One region of the Marinactinospora endophytica genome, then DNA from elsewhere that is predicted to be linked to it. Evidence: riboswitches for the same ligand, from Rfam matches in the RefSeq annotation. Region 1 holds a riboswitch; each other region holds the start of a gene.
What was found. A riboswitch is a leader RNA that binds a small molecule or an ion and turns the genes downstream of it on or off. The one in region 1 is predicted to bind cobalamin.
Positions count from the first base shown of each region.

Region 1 (10,215 bases):
GATGGGGTTCAACAACGAGGGCTCGGCGGTGGTGTCGGAACGGCTGCGCGCCCACCGCGCCCGCCACGGACGCCGGCACGTCATCGGCGCCAACATCGGCAAGACGAAGGTGGTCCCCGAGAACGAGGCGATCGCCGACTACGTCACCAGCGCGCGCCGTTTCGCCGACGTCGCGGACTACCTCGTGGTCAACGTCAGTTCGCCCAACACCCCGGGGCTGCGCAATCTCCAGGCGGTCGAGCACCTGCGGCCGCTGCTGACCGAGGTGCGCCGTACGCTCGACGACGCCGGCCACCCCGAGCTGCCGCTCCTGGTGAAGATCGCGCCGGACCTCGCCGACGCCGACATCGACGCCGTCGCCGACCTCGCCCTGGAACTCGGCCTGCACGGCATCATCGCCACCAACACCACGATCGCGCGCGAGGGCCTGCGGACCGACCCCGCCCAGGTCGACGCGGCGGGCGCCGGTGGTCTGTCGGGCGCCCCGTTGAAGCACCGCTCGCTGGAGGTGCTCAAGCGGCTGCGCGCGCGGGTGGGCGACCGTATCGTGCTCATCGCGGTCGGCGGGGTGGAGACCCCGGTGGACGCGTGGCTGCGCATCCGGGCCGGGGCCACCCTGGTGCAGGGCTACACGGGGCTGATCTACGGCGGTCCGCTGTGGCCGCGCCGCATCCACAAGGGGCTGGCGCGGCTGGCGCGGGCGGCCGGTTACGCCTCGGTCGCCGACGCGGTCGGGGTCGACGTCGACCTCGCGGTCCGCGACCGCGCGCCGGCCCGCTGAGATCGGCCTCCCACGACGGGAGACGGGCCGGTGCGCCACCCTTCGCGGGGTGGCGCACCGGCCCGTTGGGTCTCCTCGGGGGTCAGCGGGCGGTGAGCGGCGCGTACCCCTCCAGCTCCGCGCCGAGCAGCGGCCCCGCGAAGTGGCTGGGGCGGACCCGCACACCGGTGACACGTTCGGCCAGTGCCAACGCCGCGGCGCCCGGATCGGGGTGCACCGCCTCCGCGTCGGTGTCGATCCCCACCGCGGTCATCTCCGCCAGCAGGGCGTCGGGCTCGGTCCCCTTGCGCGCATCAGGGAAGCGGACGTCGAAGAAGGTCCGCAGCACGCCGTCGGCGACCCAGCGGAACTCGTAGCGGTGCTCCATGACGACCCGTACCGACACGAGTTCGGTCCCGGCCGACAGGGCCCGGTAGCGCTCGGGCCGGGTGGCGCGGCACCCGGTGGGCTCCACCAGCAGGGTCCACCCGTTCACCTGGAGGGCGTGCGCGGTCATCGGGGGAGCGCCCTCGCAGCACAGGCCGGCCTCCACGGCCTCGGCGATGGGCAGTGAGCGCAGCCGGCGCTCGTCGGCGCCGAGCCGGCACAGGGCCTCGGCCTTGCCCACGCCCTTGACGTAGGACAGGCAGTAGGCCTCGGCGAGGTCGGGCTGGGTCTCTTGGAGCCAGGCATAGTCACGGGCAAGTGCGGCGGACATCGGCCCGTCCCTTCGACAGTCGGGGGCCTCGTTGCGGTGGGCGGCGTTGTCCACGTCGCTTCCGGCCTTCACCCGGCGTGTTCCCACTAGGAGGTCGGCTAAGCGTCCCATTGTTCAGGTCACCATTGGTCGGTCGGGATGTTCGGGGGCGGGGACGAGCGCGGAGACCACCGCGAGGATGCGCTGCACCAGTTCGGCGGGGGTGGCGGTGGCGTCGATGACCACGCCCTCCTCGTCGTCGTGCAGCGGTTCCAGCTCGGCCAGTTGTGCCTCCAACAGGGCGGCCGCCGTGGCGTCGCGCAGTCGGCGTACGCGGCGCACGAGCAGGTCACGGCCTGCGGAGAGGTGGATGAAGTACAGTCCCGGGTCGCCCGAGCGCAGCAGGTCACGGTGCCGGCGGGTCAGCGCGGGACAGGTGGCGACGGCGAACACGCCGTCGCGGCGGCGTTCCGACAGCCAACGGGACAGCGGGCCCGGGAAGGGCTCCCGATGGTCGGGGGCCATGTCACGGACGTCGATGTAGGAGGCGGTCAGATGGCGGGCGAGCAGTCTCGCCACGGTCCTCGTACCGGTCCCGGCGACCCCCATCATCACGAGGGCCTTCCGCGGCGGCCCCAGGTTCCAGCCGTCAACGTCACTACTCGCACCCACGAGCGACCACCTTACGCGCGAATGGGGGCAGCTCCGTATCCGGGACCGCCCCCACGCGGGGTCATCCATGCCACATCTTCGGGCGCGGGGGTCAGGCGTCCGGTGACGCGCTGGGATCGGGGGCCTCCTCCTGCTCCTCGGGCTCGGGGTGGCCGTCGAAGTAGGACTTGCCGGCCTCGGTGTCACCGAGGAGCTGCGAGACCGTCACCATCGTGTACCCCTGTTCCTCCAGCCGCTTCAGGATCTCGGGAACCGCGTCGACCGTCGTGGAGTGGATGTCGTGCATGAGGATGATCGAACCGGGCTGGACGTTCTCGACCGCGCGCTTGGCGACGATGTCGGCGTTGCGGTCCTTCCAGTCGTTGGTGTCGACGCTCCAGATGATCTCGGCCAGCCCCAGCTCCTTGCTCACCTCCGCGACGGAGTCGTTCGTCGCGCCGTAGGGGGGACGCATGAGGTCGACGTCGTAGCCGGTCTCACGCCGGATCAGGGCGTTGACGGTGGCGAGCTCGGAGGTCACCTTCCCCGACGACACCGTGGTCAGGTCGGGGTGGGTCACGGTGTGGTTGGCCACCTCGTGCCCCTCGGCGTATTGGCGGCGCACGGTGGTGGGGTGTTCGCGGACCGGGCCGCCGGTGAGGAAGAACGTGGCCCGCGCGTCGTGTTCGGCGAGCGCGTCGAGCAGCTCGGGGGTCCGCTCCCCGGGGCCGTCGTCGAAGGTCAGCGCGACACACTTGGAGTCGGGTGCCGAGCAGTCCACCGAGTCGTCGCGGGCGGGCAGTACGCCGGGCACCGCGCTCGGGGCGGGGTCGGCGGAGGGGGAGGGGGCCGGCCGCTCGATCCGGAAGTCGGGGGTGACGACGGTGGCGGCGGCCTGCGCGCGCCGGCCGAAGTCCGACAGCAGCGGTTCGACGTCGTCCTTGCGGACCACGGTGAACACGCGGCCGTCTTCGGGGGGCGCGACCTGACCTTCGTCGAACTCCACGACCAGGTCGCCGTCGGCGTTGAACCCCATCGAGTCGTACAGGCGCAGGATCGGGTGGAGCGCGGAGACGTCGACGTCGTCGGAGGCGGAGAGGTTCTCCTGGACGATGTCGTTGAGGGCGTCGAGTTCCTCCTGGCCGGCGATCAGCTGGGTGGAGTAGGCCGGACGTCCGTTGGCGGCGTCGTACCAGTGGGTGGAGTAGAGGGTGCGCGGCCCCTCGGAGTCCTCCTCGTCTTGGACGAGCCGGATGCCGACGACGTCGTCGCCGGCCACGGTCACCCCCCAGTCGATGCCGATGCTCTTGGCTCCGGGGTTGGCGGCCCGGAAGTCGTCGACCTCCTGCGCGGTGGCCGCGGCGAGGTGCTCGGTCAACGGGGCGGCGTTGGGGACGGTCGGGTAGGCGACCTCGACGGCGACCCCGTCATCCTCGCTGCTCTTCTCCTCACCGAGGTCGACGACCAGCGCCGGGTCGACGACGGTCAGTTCACCGGGCTCCCCGGTCGCGGGCTCGCGAGGGTCCTCCTGGGTTCCGGAGGCGTGTTCGGCCTCGCTTCCGGACGAGCACGCTCCGGCCAACAGGACGGCCGCGCTGGCCGCGGCGACGCCACGCACGAGGCGGGCGCCTCCGCGCCGGGCGGTGCCTCGGAAGGTGCGGGAGGTGCTGGAGGGCATGGATTCACCAGGGACTTTCAACGGAAGGATGGTCTTTCACAGTCGAAGAGGTTCGACTTGCTTTGTCGCACGGGTGGGGTGGGACGGTTCCCTATCTTCTATGTCGATATGGACACGGTCCCCCTGATGAGGCTAGAACCACCGAGGCCGTGGCGTCTCACCCAATCGAGTAATAACACGACCGCATCGGGTCCGCTTTCAGGTGTTCGGTGCTTGAAACAGCCTCTGACATGCCGGTTCGCGGAGGCGAGGCGGGGCGGGGGCCGAAAATGCCATCTCGATCACGTGTCGGCCACAAGCGGACACGGCCGATCGGCCCACCGCCTCCGCGGTCGAGGCGGTCTGCAGGGGACGGCCTATACTCCCGGTGCGGTCGGTTCACGCGCGGCCTCGGGTCGTGCGTGTCGCAAGAGGGAACCCGGTGCGAATCCGGGACTGCCCCGCAGCGGTATGTGGGAACGAACGCCGTTTTTCGAGCACTGGACGCCACGGCGTCGGGGAAGCGACGGCCAGTAGGAGACGTGACGCGCCGCGTCACGCCGTGCCCGCGAGTCCGAAGACCTGCCACCGCCCGTGGTCGCGCCGCGACCACGGCTGTCCGAGGCCCCGAGGGAGGGCCGGACGACGACGGACGGTGGCCGCGTGGGCCCCGCCCGCGCGTTCGCGCACCCTCGTGGCCGAAGGACGACGGCTTCGACGAGGGAGAGAAGACCATGCGCGAGGACCTGAACGTGTCCGTCGGGGCGGGTGCCCGATGACGACGACCGTTCTCGGCTACCCCCGCATCGGGCCGCGGCGCGAGCTCAAGCGCGCCCTGGAGTCCTACTGGGCCGCGGACATCGACGCGGCCGAACTCGACACCGTGGCCGCCAGGCTGCGCGGCGCCACCTGGCGGACGCTGCGCGAGGCGGGCGTCGAGCACATTCCGTCCAACACCTTCTCCTACTACGACCACGTGCTCGACACCGCGGTCATGTTCGACCTGGTGGCGCCGCGTTTCGCCCGGATCGCCGAGGGGGACGACGACCGCTCCGCCGAGCTGCGGCGCTACTTCGCCATGGCCCGGGGCTGCGATGAGGCGGCGCCGTTGCGGATGACGAAGTGGTTCGACACCAACTACCACCACCTGGTGCCGGAGCTGTCGCCGGCCACCCGGCCGCGCCTGGCCGGGCGTAAGCCCCTGTCGGAGTACGTCCAGGCGCGTGGGCTCGGCTATGAGACCCGTCCGGTGCTGCTCGGCCCGCTGACCCTCCTCCTGCTGTCCGAGGGCTCCCCTGACGCCCCGCGGGGATGGCGGCCCCTGGAGCTGCTCGACGGGCTGCTCGACTGCTATGCCGAACTGCTCGGTGAGCTCGCCTCCGCGGGTGCGGGGTGGGTCCAGCTCGACGAACCGATCCTGGCCACCGACGCCGGCCAGGAGGTTCTGCGCGAACTGGGGGACGCCTACGAGCGCCTGGGCGGGGTGGCGCAACGGCCGAGGATCCTCGTCGCGGTCTACCACGGGCCGGCCGGCGAGGGCGCGCTGGAGACGCTCAAGCGGACCCCCATCGAGGGGGTCGCCCTGGACCTGGTGCGCGGCAACGCCGAGGACGTGTCCAAGGTCGGCGGCCTGGGCGCAAAGAGCCTGGTCGCCGGGGTCGTGGACGGACGCAACGTCTGGCGCGCCGACATCCCGGCGGCCCTGTCGACGCTGGCCTCCCTGCTGGGCCTGGCGGGGGAGGTCGTGGTGGGGACCTCCTGCCCTCTCCTGCACGTCCCCTACGACCTGGAGGTCGAGACCGGCCTGGACCCGTCGGTGCGCGACCGGTTGGCCTTCGCCCGGCAGAAGCTCGACGAGGTGGTCCTGCTGGGCCGCGCCCTCGCCGGAGCGGAGGACGTCGAGGAGCAGCTGGCCGGGGCCCGGCAGCGGTCGAGCGAGCGCGCCCCGCGGGCCTTCACCGACCAGCGGGTGCGGGCCAGGCTGGAGGCGCTCGGGCAGGCTCCGGCCCGCCCCTCCTACCGGCAGCGCGAGCGCGCCCGGGCCCCGCTGCCTCCTCTGCCCACGACGACGATCGGCTCCTTCCCGCAGACAGGTGAGATCCGGGCGGCGCGCGCCGCCCACCGGGCGGGACGGATCACGACGCAGGAGTACGAGCGGGAGATGCGCGCCGAGATCGACCGCGTCATCGCCCTCCAGGAGGACATCGGCCTGGACGTCCTCGTCCACGGCGAACCCGAACGCAACGACATGGTGCAGTACTTCGCCGAGCGGCTCGACGGTTTCGCCGTCACCGACCACGGGTGGGTGCAGTCCTACGGTTCGCGCTGTGTCCGCCCGCCGATCCTCTACGGCGACGTCGCCCGGCCCACCCCGATGACCGTGGAGTGGACCACCTACGCCCAGTCCCGCACGGACCGGCCGGTCAAGGGGATGCTCACCGGGCCGGTCACCATGCTGGCCTGGTCGTTCGTGCGCACCGACCAGCCGCTCGCCGAGACCGCCCGCCAGGTCGCCCTGGCCCTCCGTGACGAGATCTCCGACCTGGAGCGTGCCGGGATCCGCCACATCCAGGTCGACGAGGCGGCGCTGCGGGAGCTGCTGCCGCTGCGCGGACGCGACCACGCCGCCTACACCGCCTGGGCGGTGGGGGCGTTCCGGTTGGCCACCTCGGGGGCCACCGCCGGCACCCGTATTCACTCGCACATGTGCTACTCGGAGTTCAGCGCGATCGCCCCGGTGATCGACGCCTTGGACGCGGACGTGACCAGCATCGAGGCGGCCCGTTCCCAGGCGTCCCCGGCGGCCGACCTCGCCGGCGCGGGGTTCGACCGGGGGATCGGTCCGGGGGTCTATGACATCCACTCCCCGCGCGTCCCGACGGTGGCGGAGATCGAGCAGGCGCTGCGCGCGGCGCTGGAGCACACCGAGCCGGAACGGCTGTGGGTCAACCCCGACTGCGGGCTGAAGACACGCGGCTACGCCGAGGTCGAGCCGGCGTTGCGCGCCATGGTCGAGGCGGCCCGCAGGATCCGGGCCGAGCTGGCCGGGTGAGCCGGGCGGGGCCTTCTCCGGGAAGGCCCCGCCCCGTGCCCCGGCGGACCCGGCCGCACGGCCGGGTCCGCCGCCCATGAGGGGGCGGGGCGCGGCGCGTCCTCGCGCGGCCGGCGTCACCGTCCCGGGCCTGTGGAGCCGGCCGTCCCGTCGACGTCCCGGGCACGGCCGAGGACGTCCACCCTTGGCCGTCCGGTGCTTCGGCGCCGCGCCCGTCGCGGCCGGGAACCGGCCCCGGCCGCGTGGAGCACAGCCCGTTCGACCCGGAGCGGGCCCCGCCCGCGCCGTCCCCCGCCGTCGTGGTCTCCCCGACGGGGGCGCCCGGCCCGGGAGACGACGGGCTCAGGCGGTGGCGGGGAAACGGACCTGCGGCGGGTCGAGGGGACCCGGATCGGCGCCCACGCGCTCGCACACCCGTCCCGAGACCCAGTGGGCGTGGTCCAGGCACGCCGCGAGCGCCTGTGCGTCCAACGAGGCCAGCCGGTCCCGCCCGGCGGCGCCCAGGACGCCGTTGCGGTCGAGCGCGTCCAAGACCCCCGCGGCGAAGGCGTCCCCCGCGCCCACGGTGTCGGCCACCTTCACCGCGGGCGGTGTGCGCACCAACAGGAGCGGGTCGGCCCCGCCGCGCAGCGCGACGGTGCCCTCCCCGCCCCGTGTCACGAACACCAGACGGGGCCCCAGCCCCGCCCAGAAGCGGGCCGTCTCTTCGACGGAACGTCCCGGGTACAGCCACCTGACGTCCTCGTCGCTGGCCTTGACGATGTCGGCCAGCGCGATCTGGCGCTCCACCCGCTCACGCTCGGTCGCGGGGTCACCGGCGAGGGCGGGGCGGATGTTGGGGTCATAGCTCACGGTCACCCGCTCGCGCTGCCGGGCGATCCACTTCTCCAGCACCGCCGAGCCGGGGGCCAGGGCCAGCGCCAGCGAGCCGACGTGCAGCGCCGTCACGTCGTCCGCGACGGGATCGGGCAGCTCCTCGGGACGCCACTGCCAGTCGGCGGTGCCGTTCACGTAGAAGCCGTACTCGGCGTGTCCCGCCTCGTCGATGTCGGCGATGGCCAGGGTGGACGGCTCGGAGGCGCTGACCAGGTCGCGCCCGTCCACGCCACACGACGTGATGTAGCCGCGCAGCCGGCGGCCGAAACGGTCGGAGCCGATCCGGGCCAGCAGGGACGCCGGGGTTCCGAGCCGGGCCAGCGCGACAGCGGTGTTGGTCGGCGCGCCACCTGGCGCGGCACGGTAGGTTCCGCTCTCGGCGCTGATGAGATCGATCAGGGCCTCGCCGACGACGGTGATCAAGGCAGGTCCTTTCCGAGGGGTAGAGGGGAGGACGCGCCTGTCAGGCGCGTCCGGAACGGTCCGGGCCCCGCCGTAGGGGAGGAGCCGACGGCGTTGCGGCGCCGAGAGGGCGCGAGGCTCTCGCATGCCACGCGGACGTCCTCCTCGGTCCCGTCGGCGGGTCCGGCCGCGCCGGAGGGAAGCGGGCCGCTTCCCGTTGGGAGTATGGCCTTAGCGCGCCACTCGGACAACGCGCCCGCCCCGAGAGGGAGCGGACGCGCGAAGGGGCGCGTGGAGGATCCACGCGCCCCTTCGGGACAGGTCGGCGTCAGCTTCCCACGAGGTTGAGGGCCTGCTTGCCGAGCTCGGGCATCAGCCCCTCGACGTCGGAGAACTCCAACGGCGCGGGAGCGCCCTCGGACATGATGTCCGGGCTCATCGTGTAGATGATCTCCAGGTTCATGTTGTCCTCGCGGATGAGCAGGGTCGCCACGGATTGGTTGCCGAAGGACTCCTGCTCGCTGAAGATCAGCTTCGCCTCGTCACCGAGGTTGACGTCCTGCTGCTCCAGCACCTTGGTCGGCAGGATGTCGCTCGTCTCGTCGGTGGCGTAGTCGAGGTTGAACTGGAAGTCCTCCTTGGCGCCCTCGACCGAGTCGGAGGCACCGTAGGGCACCGAGTAGTCGACCTGGAGGGTGCCGTAGGTGCCGTCCTCGCCGAGGACGCTCCAGGTGCAGGAGGAGTTGTTGTCGCTGAGGTACTTGCTCGGGTCCGTGGCGCCGATCTCCGCGGCCTTCTCCTCGGTGATGGCCGTGCAGGGGTCCTCGGTGAGCGTGTAAGGCGGCTCGCCCGCGGCGCTGGTGGTGCCGCCCTCGTCGCCGCCCTCCTGCTCCTGGCCGCTCTGCTGCTCCTGCTCCTGCGAGGTGCCGGCGTCGCCGCCACCGGCCGAGGGCGCGGGTTCGCTGGAGCCGTTACGCATCAGCATCACCACGACCGCGACGACGAGGATCAGGATGACCGCGCCACCGCCGATGACGATCCACAGCCCGGCGTTGCTCTTGCGCGGGGCGGGCGGCTGCGGCGGGTAACCGGGCATCCCCATGCCGGGACCCCCGGGGCCACCGGGGCCATAAGGCGGCTGCCCGCCCTGGAACATCTGCTGTTCGTGGGGCTGCTGGAACTGCGGGGCGCCGGGCTGCTGGCCGTAGGGGCCGCCCTGGTAGGCGGGCTGGCCGCCACTGTCGCCATAGGGGGACGACGGGTAGGGGCCGCTCGGGTACTGGGGCTGGCCGCCACCGGGCTCGCCCTGCTGGCCGGCTCCGCCGTAACCGCCACCGTAGTGGCCCGGCTGTCCGCCGGAGTCTGAGTCACCACCGGGGTACTGCGGTGGCTGTGTGTAGGGTCCGTTGTCGCTCATGGCTCCCCTCGCGCCCGCTGCGTTGTGTTCCGTCCTGGGACGCACGTGAACGCCCCATGGTTCCAACTGGATGACTTGCCCGGCGCACTCCTGCCGGCCGTCCGCGGGGCACCGGAAGCTTACGCGTCGTCGGTGACGTTTCCGGTGGCCGCGTCTTGGGGGTGAGGAAGCGGACAAGACCTCCGGCGTCACGTCCGGGGAACGGGCCGTTGACGTGGGAGGCGGCCGGTTCCGCGGGGGACGCGAGAGCTGAAATCCTAGCCCGAGACGGGGGCTGGAGGGCAGACATCAAGGGAGGAAGCAGGCGGATCGTCACTCTTTTGTAGCTGGACTGTGCTGCCTGCGGCGCTCCCGGGGAACCCCGGCGGGGGAAGGCGCGGCCGCGATCGTTGCCGGATCGAAACCCGGGCGGGACCGATGGCCACGCCTTTTTGGCGAATCGTGGCGGGAAAGGCGGCCGAGAGCCCGGCGGGGCCGCCGGGCGGCGCCTAGAGTTGCCGGCGAGCGGTGGGCAGGGGAGCCCGGCGACCGGACAGGAGGGTGCGCTGATGTCGTCTCCGTCTTCTTCGGCTGGACGTGACGAGGACGCGCGGGCCGAGCCGCCCCGGCGGGGACCGCTCGCCTGGGCCGTCTTCGTCGTCGCGATCGCGGTGGTGCTGGCCGTCATGGCCGGGTGCATGACGGTGATGTACGCGCCGGTGTT
Region 1 covers NZ_BAAGVM010000001.1:363,816-374,030, forward strand. Annotated here, with positions in the region: gene ACYVHU_RS01620 (quinone-dependent dihydroorotate dehydrogenase) at 1-781, shown strand, start outside; gene ACYVHU_RS01625 (DUF6461 domain-containing protein) at 864-1,550, opposite strand; gene ACYVHU_RS01630 (hypothetical protein) at 1,593-2,129, opposite strand; gene ACYVHU_RS01635 (polysaccharide deacetylase family protein) at 2,221-3,786, opposite strand; cobalamin riboswitch at 4,143-4,369, shown strand; gene metE (5-methyltetrahydropteroyltriglutamate--homocysteine S-methyltransferase) at 4,541-6,817, shown strand; gene ACYVHU_RS01645 (carbohydrate kinase family protein) at 7,160-8,116, opposite strand; gene ACYVHU_RS01650 (hypothetical protein) at 8,424-9,512, opposite strand; gene ACYVHU_RS01655 (hypothetical protein) at 10,061-10,215, shown strand, end outside.

Region 2 (10,215 bases), 150 kb from region 1:
TCGGCCCGTGTGTCGAGGACCGGCTGGGCCGGATGCGCTATCTCGGGATGTACCTGGCCTGCGGTGTCCTGGCCTGCTACGGGTTCGCCCTGAGCGAGGGAGCGATCGAGGTGCCGATGGTCGGCGCCTCCGGCGCGATCTCCGGCGTGCTGGGCGCCTACCTGGTGGTCCAGTTCCGCAGCCGGGTGATCACCCTGGTCTTCGGCGTCCTGCCGGTGCGGCTGCCGGGCTGGGTCCTGGTCGCCACCTACTTCGTGCTGCAATATTTCCTCTACATCAGCCTGTCACTGTTCCCCGGCGAGGACGCCGGGGTCGCCTACGCCGCGCACGTCTACGGCTTCGTCGCCGGTGTGGCGGGCGGGCTGCTCGTCTACCGCATCCGCTGGCGCGCCGGATGGCGCCTTTCCGACGTGCACTGACGCCGCGACCCGGCGCACCCTCACCACCGATCCCAGGAGGATTCCACGTGATCACCGCGATCGTCATGATCAAGGCCGACGTCGACCGCATCCCGGAGGTCGCGGAGGCGATCGCCGAGATCGACGGCGTGAGCGAGGTCTACTCGGTCACCGGAGGAATAGACCTCATCGCCCTCGTCCGGGTGCGACGGCACGAGGAGCTGGCCGAGATCATCCCCGGCCGGGTGAACAAGGTGGCCGGCGTGCTGTCCTCCGACACCCACATCGCCTTCCACACCTACTCCCAGCACGACCTGGAGGCCGCGTTCTCCCTGGGGCTGTAGTCGTCGGGTCCGTGCCCGGGGCGCGCCCGGGCACGGACGGCGAAGGCTAGTTCCGCGCGGCGCGCTCCTGGCTGGCCTTGATCCAACGGTCGAGCGTGGCCTGCGCCGCGCCACTGTCGACCGCGGCGGCCGCGCGCTCGTAGGCGGCGCCGATCCCCTCGGTCAGGGTTCCGCTGAACCCCTCCGCGGCCACGAGCGCGCCGGCCGCGTTGAGCAGAACGGCGTCGCGCACGGGTCCGGTCTTACCTCCGACAAGGTCGCGCACGACGGCGGCGTTGAATCCGGCGTCCCCCCCGCGCAGCGCCTGCGGTTCGGCCCGTTCGATGCCGAGGGCGGCCGGGTCGAGCCGCTCCTCGCGCACCTCCCCGTCACGGACCACCCACACCGCGGAGGTGGTGGTCGTGGTCAGTTCGTCCAGGCCGTCGTCGCCGCGGAAGACCAGCGCGGAGACGCCGCGCCGGGCGAACACCCCGGCGATGACCCCGGCCATGCGGGGATCGAACACCCCGATCGCCGCGGCGGTCGGGCGCGCCGGGTTGGTCAGCGGGCCCAGGAAGTTGAAGACGGTGGGGGTCCCCAGTTCGCGCCGCGGCTTGGCCGCGTAGCGCAGCGAGGGGTGGAACAGCGGCGCGAAGCAGAAGGTGATCCCGACCTCCTCGACGACGTCGACCGTGTGCCGGGGGGACAGGTCGATGACGACGCCGAGGCGTTCGAGCACGTCGGCCGTTCCACACGAGGACGAGGCGGCGCGGTTGCCGTGCTTGACCACGCGCACCCCCATGGCCGCGGTGACGATCGCGGCCATGGTGGAGACGTTGACCGTGTGCGCCCGGTCCCCTCCGGTGCCGACGATGTCCAGGGTGGGTCCCGGGACGGTGATGGGCACGGCGTTGTCCAGCATTCCCTGGGCGAGACCGGTGACCTCCTCGACGGTCTCGCCCTTGGCGCGCAGCGCGATGGCGAATCCCGCGATCTGGGCGTCGGTCACGGCGCCGGACATGATCTCGTTCATGGCCCAGGCGGTGTCGTCGGAGTCGAGGGACCTCCCGGCCAGCAGCGTGTCGAGGAGTTGGGGCCAGGTGCGTTCGGAGATGCTCACTAACGGTTCCTTCAAAGGTGTCGTGGTCCGTGGGTGTTCACTGCGGGCACGTGTCAGGCACGCCATCGGGCGATGTCCGCACCGTGGTGGAGGGCACCGCTGAAGAACCGGAGGGATCGTCCGCCGTACCGGGGCACGGCGACACCTTGGAAGAGGGGCATCTACAGAATTATCCGTGGGACGGCCCGCCGCTGGGCGACGGGCGGGGCGTGTCGTGTGACGTGGCGGCGCCGCCCGGGCCGAAGCGCCCGGGCGGCGCGCATCGTCAGCCGGCGACGACCGACTTGCGGGCGCGCTCGCGCAGCATCTCGGCCAGCGTTCCGGCCAGCGCCACGGGGTCGATCGGGTGGGCGAGCACACGGTCGGCACGCGACCAGGCCCCCAGCCAGCGGTCGTCGCGGCGGCCGATGAGCAGCAGCACCGGTGGGCAACGGTAGATCTCGTCCTTGGCCTGCCGGCACAGGCCCATGCCGCCGGCGGGCCGGGCCTCGCCGTCGAGGATCGCGACGTCGATGGCGGAGTCCTCCAGCCGCTTGAGCACCACCGGCGCGGTGGCGCACTCGACGAACTCGACCTTGGGCACGTCCGCGGCGGGACGACGGCCGATGGCCAGGCGTACCTGTTCGCGGACGCCGGCGTCATCGCTATAGATGAGGACGCGCATCGTGGGGGTGTGTTCGGCGGTCTCGGTGCCGCTGTTCGCCATGGGAACCGTCCTTATTGTTCGGCCACCGCGTCCGGCGTCGGCCGCCGCCGCTGGGCCATGACTTCGTTGTCCCGGCCGATCAGGCGGCGCGCGGGCGCCACACGCCCTCTCCGGCGCCCACGTGTTACCCCGCCACGGCCACTCCCACACCCGCCCTCGAACGCACGCGGTCGGGTGCACACGGCACCGAGCCTATTGCCTTGAGACGTTCGACACGACGGGAGCCCGCGAACCCGTGGGACGCCGGCCGTATCAGGACGTCCGTTCCGGCCGCATCGCCATGGGCGTTGCCGAGACCTTCCTGATACCCTCGCTGCGGACCGACGGCCCGACACGAGGCGGTCGGGGCCGCTCGACCTCCGTATCAATGGGGGTTCGGCGGGCCCCCTTCCGCCCGGATGTCCCCGCCACGTCTCGTTCCCACTGGTCACGGGGATGTCACGACGGCCCCAGGGGCGCACAGCCACCTCTGGCCTCGTGATCACGACCTATCTCACCCGATACGGGGGGTCGTGCAACACCCCTCGTCAGATGCCGCAATAATGCAGACGTGGCGACAGCAACCGCGAACCAAGAAACAGGACCGACACCAGCACATCATGGTGCGGCGAAGCGACCTGACCTGGTGAGCGTTGGCACCATCGTTTGGTTGGCCAACGAGCTCATGTTCTTTGCGGCGCTGTTCGCGATGTACTTCACCATCCGATCGGTGACCAAGGGAAACCCGGAACTGGGCGCCTGGCCCGACGTTCACCTGAACGTGCCGTGGGCCCTGTCCATCACCGTCATCCTGGTGGCCTCGAGCTTCACCGCGCAGGCCGGCGTCTGGGCCGCCGAGCGCGGTGACGTCAAGAAGCTCCGTAAGTGGTTCTTCATCACGTTCGCCATGGGCCTGATCTTCGTGCTCGGCCAGGCGTACGAGTACTACGAGCTGATCGTGCACGAGGGCCTGACCCTGCAGTCCAGTGCCTACGGTTCGATGTTCTACCTCACCACGGGCTTCCACGGGCTCCACGTGATCGGTGGTCTGATCGCGTTCCTGATCATGCTGGGACGCACGTACGCCGCGAAGCGCTTCACTCACCAGCAGGCGACCAGCGCCATCGTCGTGTCTTACTACTGGCACTTCGTTGACGTGGTCTGGATCGCTTTGTTCGCATCCATCTACTTCATCCAGTAACCCGAACGGGGAAACCGTGAAATGGATTACCGCGCGGCGACGGCATCCCCTTGCGGGGTATGTCGTCGTCATAATCGCGCTCGCCTTCTTCGGCGTGGGCTACGCCTTCGTGGCGCCCAACGCTGATCGGGCTCAGGCGCAGACCGTTGCGGCCGGCTCCGAGGAGGCCCCGGTCGACATCAGCAACGGCAAGCAGATCTTCGTCCAGAGCTGCGCCAGCTGCCACGGGCTCGACGGGAAGGGCACCGAGAACGGTCCCGACCTGACGGGCGTGGGTGCGGCCGCGGTGGACTTCCAGGTCAGCACGGGCCGTATGCCGTCCATGAACCCGGACGTGCAGATGCCCCGCCGCGACCCGGTCTACACCGAGCAGGAGATCCTCGACCTGGCCGCCTACGTCGACCAGGAGTTCGGCGGCGGCCCGGCCATCCCGGAGCAGGCCCCCGGGCTGGCTCCGCAGCGCTCGGACTTCGAGGACGAGAGCGAGTACAAGGCCGCCAAGGAGCAGTACGAGGCGGCCTACGAGCAGTACATCGCCGGTGGTGACACCGAGGCCGGCATGAAGCTGTACATGACCAACTGCGCGCACTGCCACAGCTGGTCCGGTGCCGGCGGCGCCCTGACCGACGGGCGTTGGGCCCCGGAGATCCACGAGGCGACCCCGCGCGAGATCTACGAGGCCATGATCACCGGTCCCGGTGCGATGCCGGTGTTCAACGACACCACCATCACCGAGGAAGAGAAGCAGTCCCTGATCAAGTTCGTGAAGGACCTGCAGGCCGAACCGGACGCCGGCGGCGTCTTCTCGCTCGACCGCATCGGCCAGGTCGCCGAAGGCTTCATCGGCTGGACCGTCGGCATGAGCCTGATCGTGGCGTGCGCCATCTGGATCACCGCGAAGCAGCGAGCACATGACTGATAACAACACCAACCACGACAGCGGGGCCGGTGCCGAAGGACCCGACCGGGTCATCGGCACCCCCTCGCCCGCCGGCGAATCCCTCGCCGGCGCCACGGCGACCGCCCATGAGCGGCGGCACGAGGGGCCCTACCCCGCCGTGGAGACGCACCCGCGCCCCGAGGAGATGCAGCGCAAGGGCGAGAAGCTCGCCGCGCTGTGGTTCCTCGTGGCGTTCCTCGCCGGCATCGGCTTCTTCGTCAGCTACTTCTCGTTCCCGCCGAACGCCGAGGGCGAGCCGGCGATCGCCGACCCGCAGACCGCGCAGTACGCGAACATGCTCATGGGCGGCACGATCGCCCTGGCGCTGTTCGCCATCGGCGCCGGTATGACGGTGTGGGCCCGCCGGGTGATGCCGCACTACGAGGTGTCCTCGCCCTACGACGAGCTGCCCTCCTCCCCCGAGGAGAAGGGCTCGTTCAGCGACTTCTTCATGCAGGGCGCGCATGAGAGCGGTTTCACCAAGCGTCCGCTGATGCGCCGTACCCTCCTGCTGGCCATGGTCCCGCTGGGCCTGGCCCCCATCGTGCTGCTGCGCGACACCGGGCCGCTGCCCGGTGACAAGCTGAAGCACACGATGTGGGAGGACGGCATGCGGATGGTGGTCGAGGGCACCGACCGCCTCATCCGCGCGTCCGACCTCGACGAGGTCGGCGGCATGGTCACCGCGCTGCCCGAGTCGCATGACCCCGAGCACGGGCTCAGCCTGAACGACCAGGCCAAGACCGTGGTCCTGCTCATCAAGATGGACCCGGCCGACTTCAGCGACGAGATGACCCAGCAGCAGCTCGACTGGACCCACGACGGGATCGTCGCGTACTCCAAGATCTGCACCCACGTGGGTTGCCCCGCGGCCCTCTACGAGCAGACGTCGCACCGGATCCTGTGCCCGTGCCACCAGTCGACGTTCGACGCCGCCAACGGCGCCAAGGTCGTCTTCGGGCCGGCCCACCGGGCGTTGCCGCAGCTCCCGGTTAGGGTGGACGATGAGGGGTACCTCGTCGCGGCCGGTGACTTCTCCAGCGCCGTCGGCCCGACGTTCTGGGACGCGGAGAAGGGTGACTAGCAGATGAGCACTACTCCTGCCCCCAAGGCGCTGCGCGGCCTCGGCAACTACATCGACGACCGGTTCCACCTGGCGAAGACCGGCGAGAAGAACCTGCGCAAGGTCTTCCCGAACCACTGGTCGTTCATGCTGGGCGAGATCGCGCTCTACTCGTTCATCATCCTGTTGGTGACGGGTGTCTTCCTGACGCTGTGGTTCAACCCCAGCATGGGTCACGTGGTCTACGACGGCTCCTACGAACGGCTGAGGGGCGTGGGGATGAGCGAGGCCTACGCCTCGACGCTCCACATCACCTTCGACGTCCGTGGCGGCCTGTTCATCCGCCAGGTGCACCACTGGGCCGCGCTGATCTTCGTGGCCTCGCTGGTCATCCACATGCTGCGGGTGTTCTTCACCGGCGCGTTCCGCAAGCCGCGCGAGATCAACTGGCTCATCGGTGTCGCCATCTTCACGCTGGCGATCGTCGAGGGCCTGTTCGGCTACTCGCTGCCCGACGACCTGCCCTCCGGCATGGGCGTGCGCATCTTCCAGGGCGTGCTGCTGGCCATCCCGGTCATCGGCACCTACCTGATGATGTTCATGTTCGGTGGGGAGTTCCCCGGCGAGGCCATCATCCCCCGGCTGTACACGCTGCACATCCTGGTGATCCCGGGCATCCTGCTGGCGCTGATCGTGGCGCACTTCATGATCCTGTGGCACCAGAAGCACACCCAGTACCCGGGAACCGGACGGACCGAGAAGAAGGTCGTCGGCACGCCGATGTACCCGGCGTTCGCCGTCAAGGCCGGTGGGTTCTTCTTCTTCACCTTCGCGGTCATCGCCGGGCTGGCGGCCTTCGTCCAGATCAACCCGATCCACCTGTTCGGGCCGTTCACCCCGACGTCCATCACCTCGGGCCTCCAGCCCGACTGGTACATGGGCTTCCTGGAGGGTGCGCTGCGCATCTTCCCGAACTGGTTCGACTTCACCATCGCGGGTTACGCGGTGCCGATGGGCGTCTTGCTGCCCGGCCTGGGCGGCATGGGCCTGCTCTTCGGCGGCCTGGCGGCGTGGCCGTTCATCGAGGCCTGGATCACCGGGGACAAGCGCCACCACAACGTGGCCGACCGTCCGCGCAACGCCCCGACCCGCACCGGCATCGGTGCGGCGGGTGTGACCGCCTACGGTCTGATCTGGCTGGCCGGCTCCAACGACATCCTGTCGGAGACGTTCTCCATCAGCCTGTACGCGACGACGTGGTTCTTCCGCATCGCGATCATCCTCGGCCCGATCATCGCGTTCATCGTGACCAAGCGCATCTGCCTCGGTCTGCAGCGCCGGGACCGCGAGATCCTGGAGCACGGCTACGAGAGCGGCACCATCCAGCAACTCCCCAGCGGTGAGTTCATCGAGGTGCACAAGGAGTCCTCCCCGGACACCGTGCACGTCCTCCAGAGCAAGCCGCCGGCCCGCATCGACATCGACTCCACCGACGAGAACGGGGTGGAGCCGCCGAGCGGGCGGGGGGCCAAGGGACGGCTTCGCGCGCGTCTGGCCCACTGGTACACCAAGGACAACGTCTCCTTCGAGGGCGTCCGTCCGCACAGTGGGCACCACCTCCACCACGGCGCCACCGCGTCCGAGGAGGAGTCCGTGAAGGCCCACTGAGCCCGTCTCGGTGGCCTGTGAAGGGCCCGGCCTCCCCCGCGCCACGGGGAGGCCGGGCCCTTCGGCGTTCCCGGCCGCTCTTCGCCCGCGGGGCCTGTGATACCTTGCAGCCGCCAGCCGCCCCGCACGGGGCAGGGAATCCGGTGCGAATCCGGAACTGACGCGCAGCGGTGAGGGGGACGGACGGGGCACGGGCCACTGGGACCATCCTGGGAAGGCGCTCCGGCCGGACGAACCCGAGTCCGAAGACCTGCTGGCACTCTGGTCTCCCGCCGACCGGAGGAGGATGCCCGCCGGGCCCCGCGACCGGGCCCCACGCGAAAAGGACGGCCGTGCCGACCCCCCATCGTCCCCTCGTCCCCGTCCTGCTCTCCCTCGCCCTGTGCGCCGCCACCGGATGCGGTGCCGACTCCGCGGACCCGACCACGCACGCCGCCCCGGAGTCCGCCGTGACGGTCCACAACTGCGGCCGTGACGTGGTGGTCGCCGAGCCGCCCCAGCGCGCGGTCTCGCTCAACCAGGGGTCGACCGAGATCCTGCTCTCCCTCGGCCTGGCCGACCGGATGGTGGGGACCGCCACCTGGACCGATCCCGTCGCCGAAGGGCTGGAGCAGGCCAACGCGGGCGTGCCCCGCCTGGCCGACAACGCCCCCTCGTTCGAACGGGTCCTGGACGCGGAGCCCGACTTCGTCTCCGCGTCGTTCGTCTCGACCCTGGGCGAAGGCGGCGTCGCCACCCGCGACGACTTCGAGCGGCTCGGGGTGGCGACCTACCTCTCCCCGGCCGACTGCGCCAAGTCCTCCTTCGACAGGGGCGACGGTTCCCGCGCGGAGCCGTTGACGATGCAGGACGTCTACGGTGAGGTGCGCGACCTCGCGAGGATCTTCGGAGTCCAGGAGCGCGGCGAGGAGCTGGTCGCCGACCTCTCCTCCCGTGTGGACGCCGCCACCCGTGACGTCGACGCCTCCGGCACCACCGTGCTCTTCTGGTTCGCCAACTCCGAGGCGCCCTACCTGGCGGGATGCTGTGGGGCGCCGGGCATCATCACCGAAGCCGTCGGCGCGGAGAACGCCTTCGACGACACCCACGACGAGTGGCCCCAGGTCAACTGGGAGACCATCGCCGACCGCGACCCCGACGTTCTCGTGCTCGGCGACCTGACCCGGGACAGCCAGACGGCCGAGTCCGGTGCGGCCAAGATCGACTTCCTGAAGTCCACTCCGGTCACCCGCCACATGGACGCCGTCGAGAACGACCGATTCATCCTCGTCAGCGGTGCCGCCATGAACCCGTCGATCCGCACCGTCGAGGGGATCGAACAGGTCGCCGCCGGGCTGCGCGAGCTGGGTCTGGCCGGCCCCCGACGTTCGTGAGAGGGCTTTTCGCGGCGCGCCCCCTCCTGCTGTGGCCGGCCGGCTGCGCCCTGCTGGTGGCCTCCGTCGCGGTCGCGATCACGATCGGCCCCGCGGGGATCTCCGTGGGCGAGGTCGCGGCGGTGACCGTCTCACGCCTGGGCGGAGCCGACTCGGGGCTCAGCGCGATCCGTGAGGGCATCGTGTGGGACCTGCGGCTGCCCCGCACCCTGCTCGCGGCGGTGTGCGGCGCCGGACTGGCCCTGTGCGGGGTGGTGATGCAGTCGCTGCTGCGCAACCCGCTCGCGGACCCGTTCGTCCTGGGGGTCTCCTCTGGAGCCTCCACCGGCGCGGTGCTGGTCGTCGTGCTGGGCGTGGGCGGGGGCGCGCTGTCCCTGTCCACCGGGGCGTTCCTCGGCGCGGCCTGCTCCTTCGCCCTCGTCTTGGGCCTGGGGCACCTGTCGGGGGGAACGACCGACCGCGTGGTGCTGTCCGGCGTCGCCACGATGCAGTTGTTCTCGGCGCTGACCTCTCTCGTCGTCATGTCCTCGGCCGATCCGGAACAGACCCGGGGCGTGCTGTTCTGGTTGCTGGGCTCGTTGAGCGGGGCGTCCTGGCCCGATGTGTGGCCCTGCCTGCTGGTGCTGCTCCTGGCGTTGCCGGCGTGCCTGGGACGGGCCCCCGCTTTAGACGCGCTCGTCTTCGGCCAGGACGCCGCCGGCTCGCTGGGGATCCACGTCGCCCGAACACGCCTGGCGCTGCTGGGGGTGACCGCCCTCATGACCGCGGCGCTGGTGAGCGTGGTCGGCGCGATCGGTTTCGTCGGCCTCGTCCTGCCCCACGCGGCCCGGGCGATCGTCGGCCCCGGCCACCGCCGGCTCCTGCCCGTCTCGGCGCTGGCCGGCGCGATCTTCCTCGTGTGGGCCGACACCGTGGCGCGGACCGTCCTGGACCCGCAGGAGCTTCCGGTCGGCGTGGTGACCTCGTTGATCGGTGTTCCCGCCTTCGTCCACATCCTGTACCGCGGCCGGAGGACGGCATGAGGACGCGGAGGGGGCACGGATGAGCCTGCGCGCGGAGGACGTCTCCTGGAGCGTCGGCGGCAGGATGATCGTGGCCGGCGTCAGCCTGGAGCCGGCCCCGGGACAGACGGTGGGGCTGCTCGGCCCCAACGGGTCCGGCAAGTCGACGCTGCTGCGGCTGCTGGCCGGGGTGCGCCGGACTTCATCGGGGGTGGTCCGCCTCGATGGCGCGCCCCTGGAGGAGATCGGGCGGAAAGGGGCGGCCCGCCGGATCGCCGTGGTGGAGCAGGAGGCCACCCCCCAGGTGGACCTGACCGTGGGCGACGTGGTCCGGCTGGGCCGCATCCCGCACCGCAGGGCCTGGGCTCCCCTCTCCTCGGCCGACGAGGCGGCGGTGGAGGCCGCCCTCGGTCACACGGGGTTGACGGACCAGGCGGAACAGT
Region 2 covers NZ_BAAGVM010000001.1:510,790-521,004, reverse strand. Annotated here, with positions in the region: gene ACYVHU_RS02310 (rhomboid family intramembrane serine protease) at 1-419, shown strand, start outside; gene ACYVHU_RS02305 (Lrp/AsnC family transcriptional regulator) at 467-742, shown strand; gene trpD (anthranilate phosphoribosyltransferase) at 789-1,841, opposite strand; gene ACYVHU_RS02295 (DNA-binding transcriptional response regulator) at 2,107-2,547, opposite strand; gene ctaE (aa3-type cytochrome oxidase subunit III) at 3,098-3,727, shown strand; gene qcrC (cytochrome bc1 complex diheme cytochrome c subunit) at 3,744-4,646, shown strand; gene qcrA (cytochrome bc1 complex Rieske iron-sulfur subunit) at 4,639-5,751, shown strand; gene qcrB (cytochrome bc1 complex cytochrome b subunit) at 5,755-7,398, shown strand; cobalamin riboswitch at 7,496-7,670, shown strand; gene ACYVHU_RS02270 (ABC transporter substrate-binding protein) at 7,764-8,771, shown strand; gene ACYVHU_RS02265 (FecCD family ABC transporter permease) at 8,768-9,793, shown strand; gene ACYVHU_RS02260 (ABC transporter ATP-binding protein) at 9,813-10,215, shown strand, end outside.
Region 2: it holds a riboswitch for cobalamin, as region 1 does, so the genes downstream of both, ACYVHU_RS02270 (ABC transporter substrate-binding protein) here and metE (5-methyltetrahydropteroyltriglutamate--homocysteine S-methyltransferase) in region 1, are expected to answer to the same signal.

Region 3 (10,215 bases), on a different contig from region 1:
CCCGACGAGGGCCACGACCGTACCGCCGATGACGAACGCCAGCGCCGCGCCCAGGCTGCCCGCCCCGGTGAGGAACTCGCCGGTCAACACGACCCAGCCGAACCCGATCATCGCGCCGAAGGCGAGCGCGAGAACGTCACCGCGTCCCAGGACCCGGGCGAAACCGTCGTTGCCGTGGTCGCTCACATGCCCTCCCGATCGCGTGGGCCGGGGAACAGCATCACCCCCGGAACGGGAAAAGGGAAGGGGGCGCCGACGGCGGCGAGGCGCTGTCCGCGGGGACGGGGCGTGGGTCAGCCTTCGGCCGCCATGTCGAAGAAGTCCGCCTCCAGCCGCACGGCCCTCCGGAACACGGCGCGGACGTGTTCGCGCCCCTCATCGGGCAGGGCGGGGCCGATCCGGTCGAGTTCGCCGCGCAGGAACCCCACCCACGCCCGGAAGTCCGGTCCCTCGTGGAGGTCGATCCACTCGCGCAGCACGAAGTCGGCGGGCGGTTCGCCGGCGCGGCTCGCCCATCCCAGGTAGCTCCACTCCACGACGCACAGGACGGCGAGGATCGACGGGTAGTCCTGACTGGAACGGGCCTGGTCCATGAGGGCGAGGAAATCCGCCGTCGCCGGCTCGGGGCGCGCCGAGGCGCGTTCGCCGGGGGTGACGCCCAGGGCGTCCAGGGCCCGGTCGAAGTAGGACGCCTCCTCCTCGGCCGCGGTCTGGCCGAGGAAGCGGGCGAAGGTGAGCCGGCCGGGGAAGGTGTCGGCGCAGGCGACCGCCGCGCCGAGCAGGGCCGTCCAACGGTCCAGGAAGAGGAGGTCTTGGAGGAGGTAGCGGCGCATCCGCTCCCGCGCGGCCGTGCCGTCGAGGATGGCGGTGGCGAACGGATGGCCGGTCACGGCCGACCAGTCCGGTTCGCTCGACTCCCGCAGCCACGCGCTGAACCGGGGGTCGGGCGCCTGGGCGCTCCAGGTGTCGAACGGGACGGCGTTCACGGATCCTCCTCGGGGCGCTGGGAGGGGCCGGTGTCCGGCCCCTCCCCGGGGCTACCCGCGTGGCGATGGCGCAACCTCGGCGGCCGGCTCAGTCGCCTCCGCCTCCGCCACCCCCACCGTCACCACCGGAGCCGCCGTCGCCTCCCCAGCTCCAGCTCCAGGAGGAGGCGCCGTCGGAGCCGCCGTCCTGCGCGGAGGAATCGGAATCGCGGGAGCGGCGTGGAGCGCCGCCTGAGCCGCGCCGCTTCTTCTTCTCGTCGTCCTGGTCCTTCTTGCGCCACCACACCTGGAGTTCGGGGGAGAGCACGGGCACCGCCTCGGGTCGGGGGGTCGAAAGGGTCGATAAACGGCCAAAGGGAAGATACCCCCATATTCCAACCGCCACTCCCGGTGAAACGTCGAACGGTCGTTCCCGGCCGCGCCGCGCCCCGACCGTCGGGAAGGCGCGGGGTCGTTAACGTGGCCGGCATGACACAACGACTGGTCGAGGCCGTGGACGAGACGGTGGCCGCCTTCTGGGCGATCGGGGGAGAGGAGCGCACGGTCAACGGCGCCCACTGGACGCGCAACCTGAAGGCCCCCGCGGTGGAGTACTGCAATACCGTGGGCGGTCTGGTCGGCGACGATCCCCACCGGTTGCGCGACCTGCTCGGCCAGGCCCGCGCCTGGACGGCGTCGCCGGCCATGCGGGTCCACGTCGGAGCCACCACCCCCACCGCGACGGAGGCGGCGCTCCTGCTGGCGGGGTGCGAACTCGTCGAGACCCTGCTGGAGCTGGTCGTCACCGGCCCGCTCGTCGGACCCACACCCGCGGGCGCGGGCGTCGACATCCTCCCCGTGGAGGACGACGCGGGATGGGAACGGCTGGCGGAACTGTTCCGGCTCGACCACGAAGAGGAGGACGCAGGGGAGGGCCGCCCGCCGCGCCCGGCCGAGGAGACCGCCCAGGCCGTCCTCGCCCGCAGGGCCAAGACGCCCGCGGTGCGCTACTGGCTGGCCGTCGAAGAGGGCAGGCCGTGCGGGTTCTTCTCCTCCTGGCCGCGCCGGGGCGAGATGGCCAAGGTCGAGGACCTGTTCGTGCGTCCGGAGCACCGGGGCAGGGGAGTGGCGACCCGCCTGCTGCACCACGCGGTCGCCGACGCCCGCTCCCAGGGGGCCGGCCCGGTCCTCATCCGCGCCGCCCACGACGACCGGCCGAAGCACCTCTACGCCCGGATGGGGTTTCGCCCGGTCGCGGTGACGCGCTACTACGCCTTCGACGGCGGCGACTGATCCGCGGAGGACGCCTGTGAGGGCGTGTGCGATCCTGGGAGCGGCGTCGGCCGGTGGCTCCTCCGTGAGCCATCGGCGTGCAGGAACCCGGTGCGAATCCGGGGCGGTCCCGCCACTGTGACCAGGGAGCAGGCCCGCATACTCCGCCACTGCCGGACCTCACCGGTGGGAAGGCGCGGGCGAGCGAGGATCTGGGAGCCAGGACACTGCCAGGCGCCACGACCCACCCCTCACGGGCGTTGAGGGTGTGCGCGGGATGTCCGCGCGCCGTCCACGCCCGGCGCACCCCCGGGCGTGGACTCCCGGGAAGGAAGGACCCGTGTGAGCACTGCTGCTCGCTATCCCTTCAGCGCGATCGTCGGCATGGCCGACCTCAAGCTCGCGCTCCTCGTCAACGCGGTCTCCCCAGCGGTCGGCGGTGTGCTGGTACGCGGGGAGAAGGGCACCGCCAAGTCAACGGTGGTACGCGCGCTCGCCTCGCTGCTGCCCGATGTCGAGGTGGTCGCGGGGTGCCGTTTCTCCTGCGACCCCGCCGCCCCCGACCCCGACTGCCCTGACGGGCCGCACCCCGGTGCCGCGGCCCACCAGGCCCAGACCCGTCCGACCCGCCTGGTGGAGCTCCCCGTCGGGGCCAGCGAGGACCGGCTGGCCGGCTCCCTCGACATCGAACGCGCGCTCACCGAGGGGGTCACCGCGTTCGAGCCCGGCCTGCTCGCCGCCGCCCACCGTGGCGTGCTCTACGTCGACGAGGTGAACCTGCTCCACGACCACCTCGTCGACCTCCTGCTCGACGCGGCCGCGATGGGGACCTCCCACGTCGAACGTGAGGGGGTGTCGGTCCGCCACGCCGCGCGGTTCCTGCTGGTGGGGACCATGAACCCCGAGGAGGGTGAGCTGCGGCCACAGCTCCTCGACCGGTTCGGACTCACCGTCGAGGTGGCCGCCACCCGGGAGCCGGCCGAGCGCGCCGAGGTGGTGCGCCGCCGGCTCGCCTTCGACGCCGACCCGGCGGGGTTCGCCGCCGCCTACGCCGATGAGGAGGCGCGTCTGGCCGCGCACATCCGGGCCGCTCGGCGGCGTCTGCCCCGGGTCGTCCTCACCGACGCGGCGCTGCGGCAGATCACGGCCGTGTGCGCGGCCTTCGACGTGGACGGGTTGCGCGCCGACCTGGTCACCGCGCGCGCGGCGATGGCGCTGGCCGCCTGGAGGGACCACCCGGAGGTCACCTCCGACGACGTCCGCGACGCCGCCCGCCTGGCGCTGCCGCACCGGCGTCGGCGCGACCCCTTCGACGCCCCCGGCCTCGACGAGGACCGTCTGGACGAGGCGCTCGAACAGGCCGGGGCCGACGACCCCTCCGACCCGGGGGACGGCCCCGAGGGGCCGGACGGGCCGGACGGGCCCGGCGGGGGCGGCGGGGGCGGCCCCGCCCCGCGGCCAGGGGATCCCGACGCCGCGCCGCCCGCGGCCTCCGGACCCGAACGGCCGCAGACCACCCCCGAGGACACCCCTCAGGAGGGCGGCCCCGGCGGCTCCGGCGAGACCGCAGCCGATCCCGGCGAGACCTACCGGCCGCGGTTGCTCAGCGTTCCCGGGCTGGGAAGCGGCGCTCCCGGCCGCCGCTCCCGCGCCGAGACGCCCTCTGGCCGCACCTCGGGGGCGCGGCTGCCCCGCGGACGGATCGGGGCACTGCACCTGCCGGCGACCCTGCGCGCCGCGGCTCCGCGGCAACGCGACCGCGGGCGCAGTACCGGAGGTCTCGTCCTGGCCCGCAGCGACCTGCGCGAGGCGGTGCGTGAGGGCCGGGAGGGCAACCTCGTCCTGTTCTGCGTCGACGCCAGCGGCTCCATGGCCGCGCGTCAGCGCATGCGCGCCGTCAAGGGGGCCGTGCTGAGCCTGCTGCTCGACGCCTACCAGCGGCGCGACAAGGTCGGACTGGTCACCTTCCGCGGCCGTGAGGCGGAGGTGGCCCTCCCGCCCACCTCATCGGTCGAGGCCGGCGCGCGCCGGTTGCGGGAACTGCGCACGGGCGGGCGGACCCCCCTGGCCGCGGGCCTGACGCGCTCCGCCGAGCTGTTGCGGGTGGAACGGCTGCGCGATCCGCGCCGTCGCCCCCTGCTGGTGGTCGTCACCGACGGCAGGGCCACCCACGGCGGAACCGACGCGGTGCTGCGCGCCGGGGCGCGGATCAGGTCCACGGGGGTCGAGACGGTCGTCGTGGACTGCGAGGACGGTCCGGTGCGTCTGGGCGGGGCGGCGCGGCTGGCCGCCGTCACGGGCGGCAGCGCGGTCCGGCTGGCGGAACTGGGCGCGGACGCGCTGAGCGGACTGGTGCGGCACGCCCGCCGCGCCGCCTGAGAAGCATCGACGAGGAGACGACACAGCCATGCCCCAAGGCAAACCCACCCACGTCCCCGACGACGGGCTCACCACCCGCCAGCGCCGTAACCGGCCGCTGCTGATCGTCCACACCGGCCCGGGCAAGGGCAAGTCCACCGCCGCCTTCGGCCTGGCCACCCGCGGATGGGCGCAGGGCTGGGACATCGGGGTGTTCCAGTTCGTGAAGTCCGCGAAGTGGCGGATCGGCGAGGAGAAGGCGTTGCGCGTCCTGGGCGAGTCCGGCGTCGGTGGCCGTGTCGCCTGGAACAAGATGGGCGAGGGATGGTCGTGGATCCAGCGCCCCGGGACCGAGGCCGACCACGCCGCCGACGCGGCCGAGGGCTGGGAGCAGATCAAACGTGACCTCGCCGCCCAGACCTACCGGCTCTACGTGCTCGACGAGTTCACCTACCCCATGAAATGGGGGTGGGTCGACGTCGACGACGTCGTGGCGACCCTGCGCGACCGGCCCGGGAGCCAGCACGTGGTCATCACCGGCCGCGACGCCGATCCCCGCCTGCTGGAGGCGGCCGACCTGGTCACCGAGATGACCAAGGTCAAACACCCGATGGACGTGGGCCAGAAGGGCCAGCGCGGCATCGAGTGGTGACGCCGGCGCGCCCGCCCCGCCGGGCGCGCCACCCCGTCAGGCCGCGAGGTCGGAGGGGATGAGGCTGTAGACGGCGAGGTCGGCGCGGCCCACGTGCAACACCATCGCGTTGCGTTCGACGCCCTCGAAGACGAAACCGGCCTTCTCGGCCACCCGGCGTGACGGGAGGTTGCCGGTCGCGGCCTTCAACTCCACCCGTTCGAAGCGCTGGTCGCGCAGCGTCCAGTGGGCGACCGCCGTGACGGCCTCGGGCGCGTACCCCCGTCCCCGCGCCCACGGCCCCAGCCAGTAGCCGACCTCGGTGGTGCGCGCCGCCCACAACGTGCGCAGCAGACCGAACGCCCCCAGGAAGGCGCCGGTCGCCGTCTCCACGGCGGCCCACTGCTGCCCGTCCCCGCAGATCCTGCTCTGTGGCGCCTGCACCCGGCACCACTCCTCGGCGTCGGCCCGGGTGTACTCCCGGCCGGGTGCCGGAAGGGGCAGCCACCTTCGGGTCAGCGGGTCGGTCATGCCCCGCAGGACCCCGTCGACGTCGCCCTCGGTGAACGCGCGCAGGGTCAGCCGCTCGGTCTGGAGGATCACGCTCGGCATGACCTGGTGCGGGGTGGTCATGGTCTGGGCCTTCCGGTTCGCAGGCGGGCGGCGCGCAGGAAGCGGGTCGCGCACTCGGGCGCGCCGGCCCAGTGCAGGTGGAGGTAGGAGGCGATCAGCGCGGCGTTCGCGAAACCGTCGCCGCCGCCGTTCTCCCACCGCCAGGCCGGGACCGCTCCGTGGGAGGGGGAGAGCGCGGTGCGGTGGAACTCGTGTCCGCGCACCCGTGTCCCGCCGGCGGCGACCACCGAGTCGCGCGCGGCGACCGCGGTGCGGTACCCCAGCGTCAGCCGCTCGGTCATGTGGGCGTCGGCGGGAACGACACCGCACATCGGCGCGCCGTCCAGGCTGCGCGCGAGATAGAGCAGTCCCGCGCACTCGGCCACGATCGGCGCGCCCGCGCGGGCCAGGGCGGCGACGCGGCGCCGCAACGGGGCGTTCGCCGACAGCGTGGCGGCGTGCACCTCGGGGAAACCGCCGCCCACGACGATCGCGTCGCTGCCCTCGGGCAGCGCCTCGTCCCGTAACGGGTCGAAGGGGACGACCTCGGCGCCGCCCGCCTCCAGCAGCTCGGTGTTCTCGGTGTAGGAGAAGGTGAAGGCGGCCCCACCGGCCACCGCCACGTGCGCCCGGGCCGGAAGGGCGTGCCCGGCCCGGGCCAGCTCCGCCGCGGGATCCCACGGCGGCGCGCTCAGCGGCGCCGCGGTCTGGGCCAGCGCGACGATCGCCGCCAGGTCGCATGAGGAGGCGACCAGCGCGGCGAGCGCGGCGACCCCCTCGCGCGCCTGCGGGGCCCTCTCGGCGGCGGGGACCAGGCCGAGGTGGCGCGAGGGCGCGGCCACGGCGTCGCTGCGCCGGATCGCGCCGAGGACGGGCACGCCGCAGCCCGCCAACGCCCGGCGCACCAGGGCCTCGTGCCGCTGCGAGCCGACCCGGTTGAGGATGACACCGCCGACGCGGACCCGCGGATCATAGGTGCGAAACCCGTGCACCAGCGCGGCGACCGACCTGCTGGTGCGCGCGGCGTCGACGACGAGGATGACGGGCGCGCCGAGCAGGGCGGCGACATGGGCCGTGGAGGCGTAGTCGCCCGGGCCGGGGAAGTCGTCCGGTTCCACCGCGCCGTCGAAGAGCCCCATGACCCCCTCGACCACGGCGATGTCGGCTCCGGCGCTGCCGTGGCGGAACAGCGGGACGATCCGCTCCTCGCCGCACAGCACCGGATCGAGGTTGCGCGGTGGCCGTCCCGTGGCCAGCGCGTGGTAGCCGGGATCGATGTAGTCCGGTCCGGCCTTGTGCCCCGAGACCACCATCCCGCGCGCCGCCAACGCCGCCATGAGGCCCGTGGCCACGGTCGTCTTCCCGCTGCCCGAGGCGGGCGCCGCGATCACCACCCGCGGTACCTGACGCACGTCCCCTCCTTCACCGAACCGGCGTCCCAGGTTAAGGCCGATGGCGGGCGCGCGCGGCCCGGCCCCGGCCCACCCGCCCCGAAACGGCCGGGGACCCCCGGATAGCCTGGGCCGCGGCGTGATCGGTGATGCGGAGAGCACGGTGGGGATGAACACAGGCGTACGGCTCGTCGGGGTCGGGGTGGGGCCGGGAGACCCGGAGCTGGTCACGGTCAAGGGGATACGGCGGATGCGCGAGGCCGACGTCGTGCTCGTCCCGGTCATGTCCCACGACGAGCAGGGGCGCGCCGAGGCGACCGTGCGGGCCCACGTGGACGCCGCGCGGATCCGCCGGGTCGTGTTCGCCCTCAACGACCGCGGCGGACGCAGCGAACGGCGGGTGCGCGCCTGGGACGAGGCGGCCCGCACCGTCGCCCACCACTTCGCCGAGGGGGCGACCACCGTCGCCTTCGCCACCATCGGCGACCCCAACGTCTACTCCACCTTCACCTACCTCGCCCAGACCGTGCGCGACCTCGTCCCGCGGGTGGAGGTCGAGACGGTGCCGGGCGTCACCGCCATGCAGGACCTGGCCGCGCGCTCGGGCAGCGTGCTCGTCGAGGGGACCGAGCCGCTCACCCTCTTGCCGGTCACCGGCGGGGTGGAGCGGCTGCGCGGGGCACTGGCCTCCGAGGGCACCGTCGTCGCCTACAAGTTCGGCCGTTTCGCCGGTGAGGTCGCCGACGCGCTGCGCGACGCCGGCCGGCTGGGGGAGGCCGTGTACGGCGCGCGGTTGGGCCTGGCCGGCGAGGAGATCGCCCCCATGGCCGAGCTCGACGGCCGGCCCCTGCCCTACCTGTCCACGCTGGTCGCGCCCGCCCGCCGCGACATTCGAGGGGGAAAGCTGTGAGCGACGAACGCGCCACCCGACCACGCCCCGGCAGGGTCACCTTCATCGGGGCCGGCCCCGGGGCCGCCGACCTGCTGACGATCCGCGCGGCCCGCGCCATCGGGGCCGCCGACGTGGTCATCTGGGCGGCCAGCCTGGTCCACCCCGACGTGCTGGAGCACGCCCGCCCCGACGCGGAGATCGTCGACTCGGCGAAACTGCCGATGGAGGGGGTGCTGCCCTACTACGAGCGCGCGCTGCGCGAGGGCCTGCACGTGGTGCGCATCCACTCCGGCGACCCCTCCCTGTGGGGGGCGATGCAGGAGCAGCTCGAACGCTGCGCCGAGCTGGGGGTGGCCACCGAGGTGGTGCCGGGGGTGTCCAGTTTCAGCGCGGTCGCGGCGATCGCCGGGCGGGAGCTCACCGTCCCCGAGGTCGCCCAGTCGGTGATCCTCACCCGCCTGGGAGGGGGGAAGACACCGATGCCGGCGGGGGAGGAGGTCCGCGAGTTCGCCCGGCACGGCACCACGATGGCCCTGTTCCTGTCGGCCGCCCGCTCCGGGAGGTTGCAGGCCGAGCTGCTGGAGGGCGGCTACCCGCCCGAGACCCCGTGCATCGTCGCCTACCGCGCGACCTGGCCCGAGGAGCTGGTGGTGCGCTGCATCCTCGCCGATCTGGAGGCCACCGTCAAGGAACACCGGTTGTGGAAGCACACCCTGGTGCTGGTCGGCCCGGCCCTGGCCGCGGGCGGCACCCGGTCGCACCTGTACCACCCGGGCCACTTCCACGAGCATCGGCGCGCCGACCGCGCCGCCCGGCGGGCGCTGCGCGAGGCCGGGCGGGCATGAGCGGGGCCTTCGAACCGGGACCGGAGCTGCGCGAACCCGATCTCCCCCGCACGATGAAGGTGCGCCCCAAGGCGCTGCGCACCGGGTGGACGACGGGAACCTGCGCCTCGGCCGCGGCCAAGGCGGCGGCCCACGCCCTTGCCACGGGGCGGCCGGTGGAGGTCGTGGAGGTGGCGCTCCCCTCGGGCCGGCGGGTCACCTTCGCCCCGCAGCGCTGCGAACTGCTCTCGCCCGACCGGGCCGAGGCGGTGGTGGTCAAGGACGCCGGCGACGATCCCGACGTGACGCACGGGGCGCACGTCACCGCGACCGTGACCCGGCGCGCGGAGGCGGGGCTGGAGCTGGACGGCGGTGTGGGCGTGGGCGTGGTGACCCGGCCGGGCCTGGGGCTGGAGCCGGGCTCCCCGGCGATCAACCCGGTGCCGCGCGAGATGATCACCCGGGCGGTGCGCGAGGTGATCGACGTCGAACACCAGGGGGTGCGGGTCGTCATCAGCGTGCCCGAGGGCGAACGGATGGCGCGCAAGACCACCAACGCCCGGTTGGGCATCCTCGGCGGCATCTCGATCCTCGGCACCACGGGGATCGTGCGGCCCTTCTCCACCGCGTCGTGGCGGGCCAGCGTCGAACAGGCGGTGGCGGTGATGGCGGCCCAGGGGGAGACGACGCTGGTGCTGTGCACCGGCGGGCGGACCGAGAAGGGCGCGATGCTGCGCCATCCGGAGCTTCCCGAGGTGTGCTTCGTCGAGGTGGGCGACTTCACCGGTGCCGCGCTGCGCCGCGCGGTGGAGCACGGGGTGCGCCGGGTCGTCTTCGTCGGGATGGCGGGCAAGCTCACCAAGCTCGCCGCGGGCGTGCTGATGACCCACTACACCCGTTCGAAGGTCTCCACCGGGCTTCTGGGCGAGATCACCCGGGCCGTCGGAGGAGGGGAGGAGCTGGCGCGCGAGGTCGCCGCGGCCAACACCGGCCGGCACGCCTACGAGCTGTGGGAGGCCGCCGGGCTGCTGGGCAGCGCGGGGACCGAGCTGTGCCGCAGGGTCGCCCGCGTACTCGCCCGCTTCACCGATGGGGCGTTGGAGACCGAGGTCGCGATGGTCGACTTCACGGGGCGCCGGGTGGTGGCCGCCTCGTCGCCCGCGTCGGAATGAGGAGGGCCACCGGGCGCCCCGCGCCGAAGGGAGACCCGGCGGGCCGGGACGGCCGCGCGACCGCCTCCCCCGCCCCCGCACGCCGCCACGGGCGCCGC
Region 3 covers NZ_BAAGVM010000017.1:50,747-60,961, reverse strand. Annotated here, with positions in the region: gene ACYVHU_RS24725 (APC family permease) at 1-186, opposite strand, end outside; gene ACYVHU_RS24720 (TenA family protein) at 294-986, opposite strand; gene ACYVHU_RS24715 (hypothetical protein) at 1,075-1,293, opposite strand; gene ACYVHU_RS24710 (GNAT family N-acetyltransferase) at 1,455-2,258, shown strand; cobalamin riboswitch at 2,339-2,467, shown strand; gene ACYVHU_RS24705 (magnesium chelatase subunit D family protein) at 2,580-4,616, shown strand; gene cobO (cob(I)yrinic acid a,c-diamide adenosyltransferase) at 4,645-5,247, shown strand; gene ACYVHU_RS24695 (GNAT family N-acetyltransferase) at 5,284-5,859, opposite strand; gene ACYVHU_RS24690 (cobyrinic acid a,c-diamide synthase CobB) at 5,856-7,232, opposite strand; gene cobI (precorrin-2 C(20)-methyltransferase) at 7,399-8,139, shown strand; gene cobM (cobalt-precorrin-4/precorrin-4 C(11)-methyltransferase) at 8,136-8,966, shown strand; gene ACYVHU_RS24675 (cobalt-precorrin-5B (C(1))-methyltransferase) at 8,963-10,117, shown strand.
Region 3: it holds a riboswitch for cobalamin, as region 1 does, so the genes downstream of both, ACYVHU_RS24705 (magnesium chelatase subunit D family protein) here and metE (5-methyltetrahydropteroyltriglutamate--homocysteine S-methyltransferase) in region 1, are expected to answer to the same signal.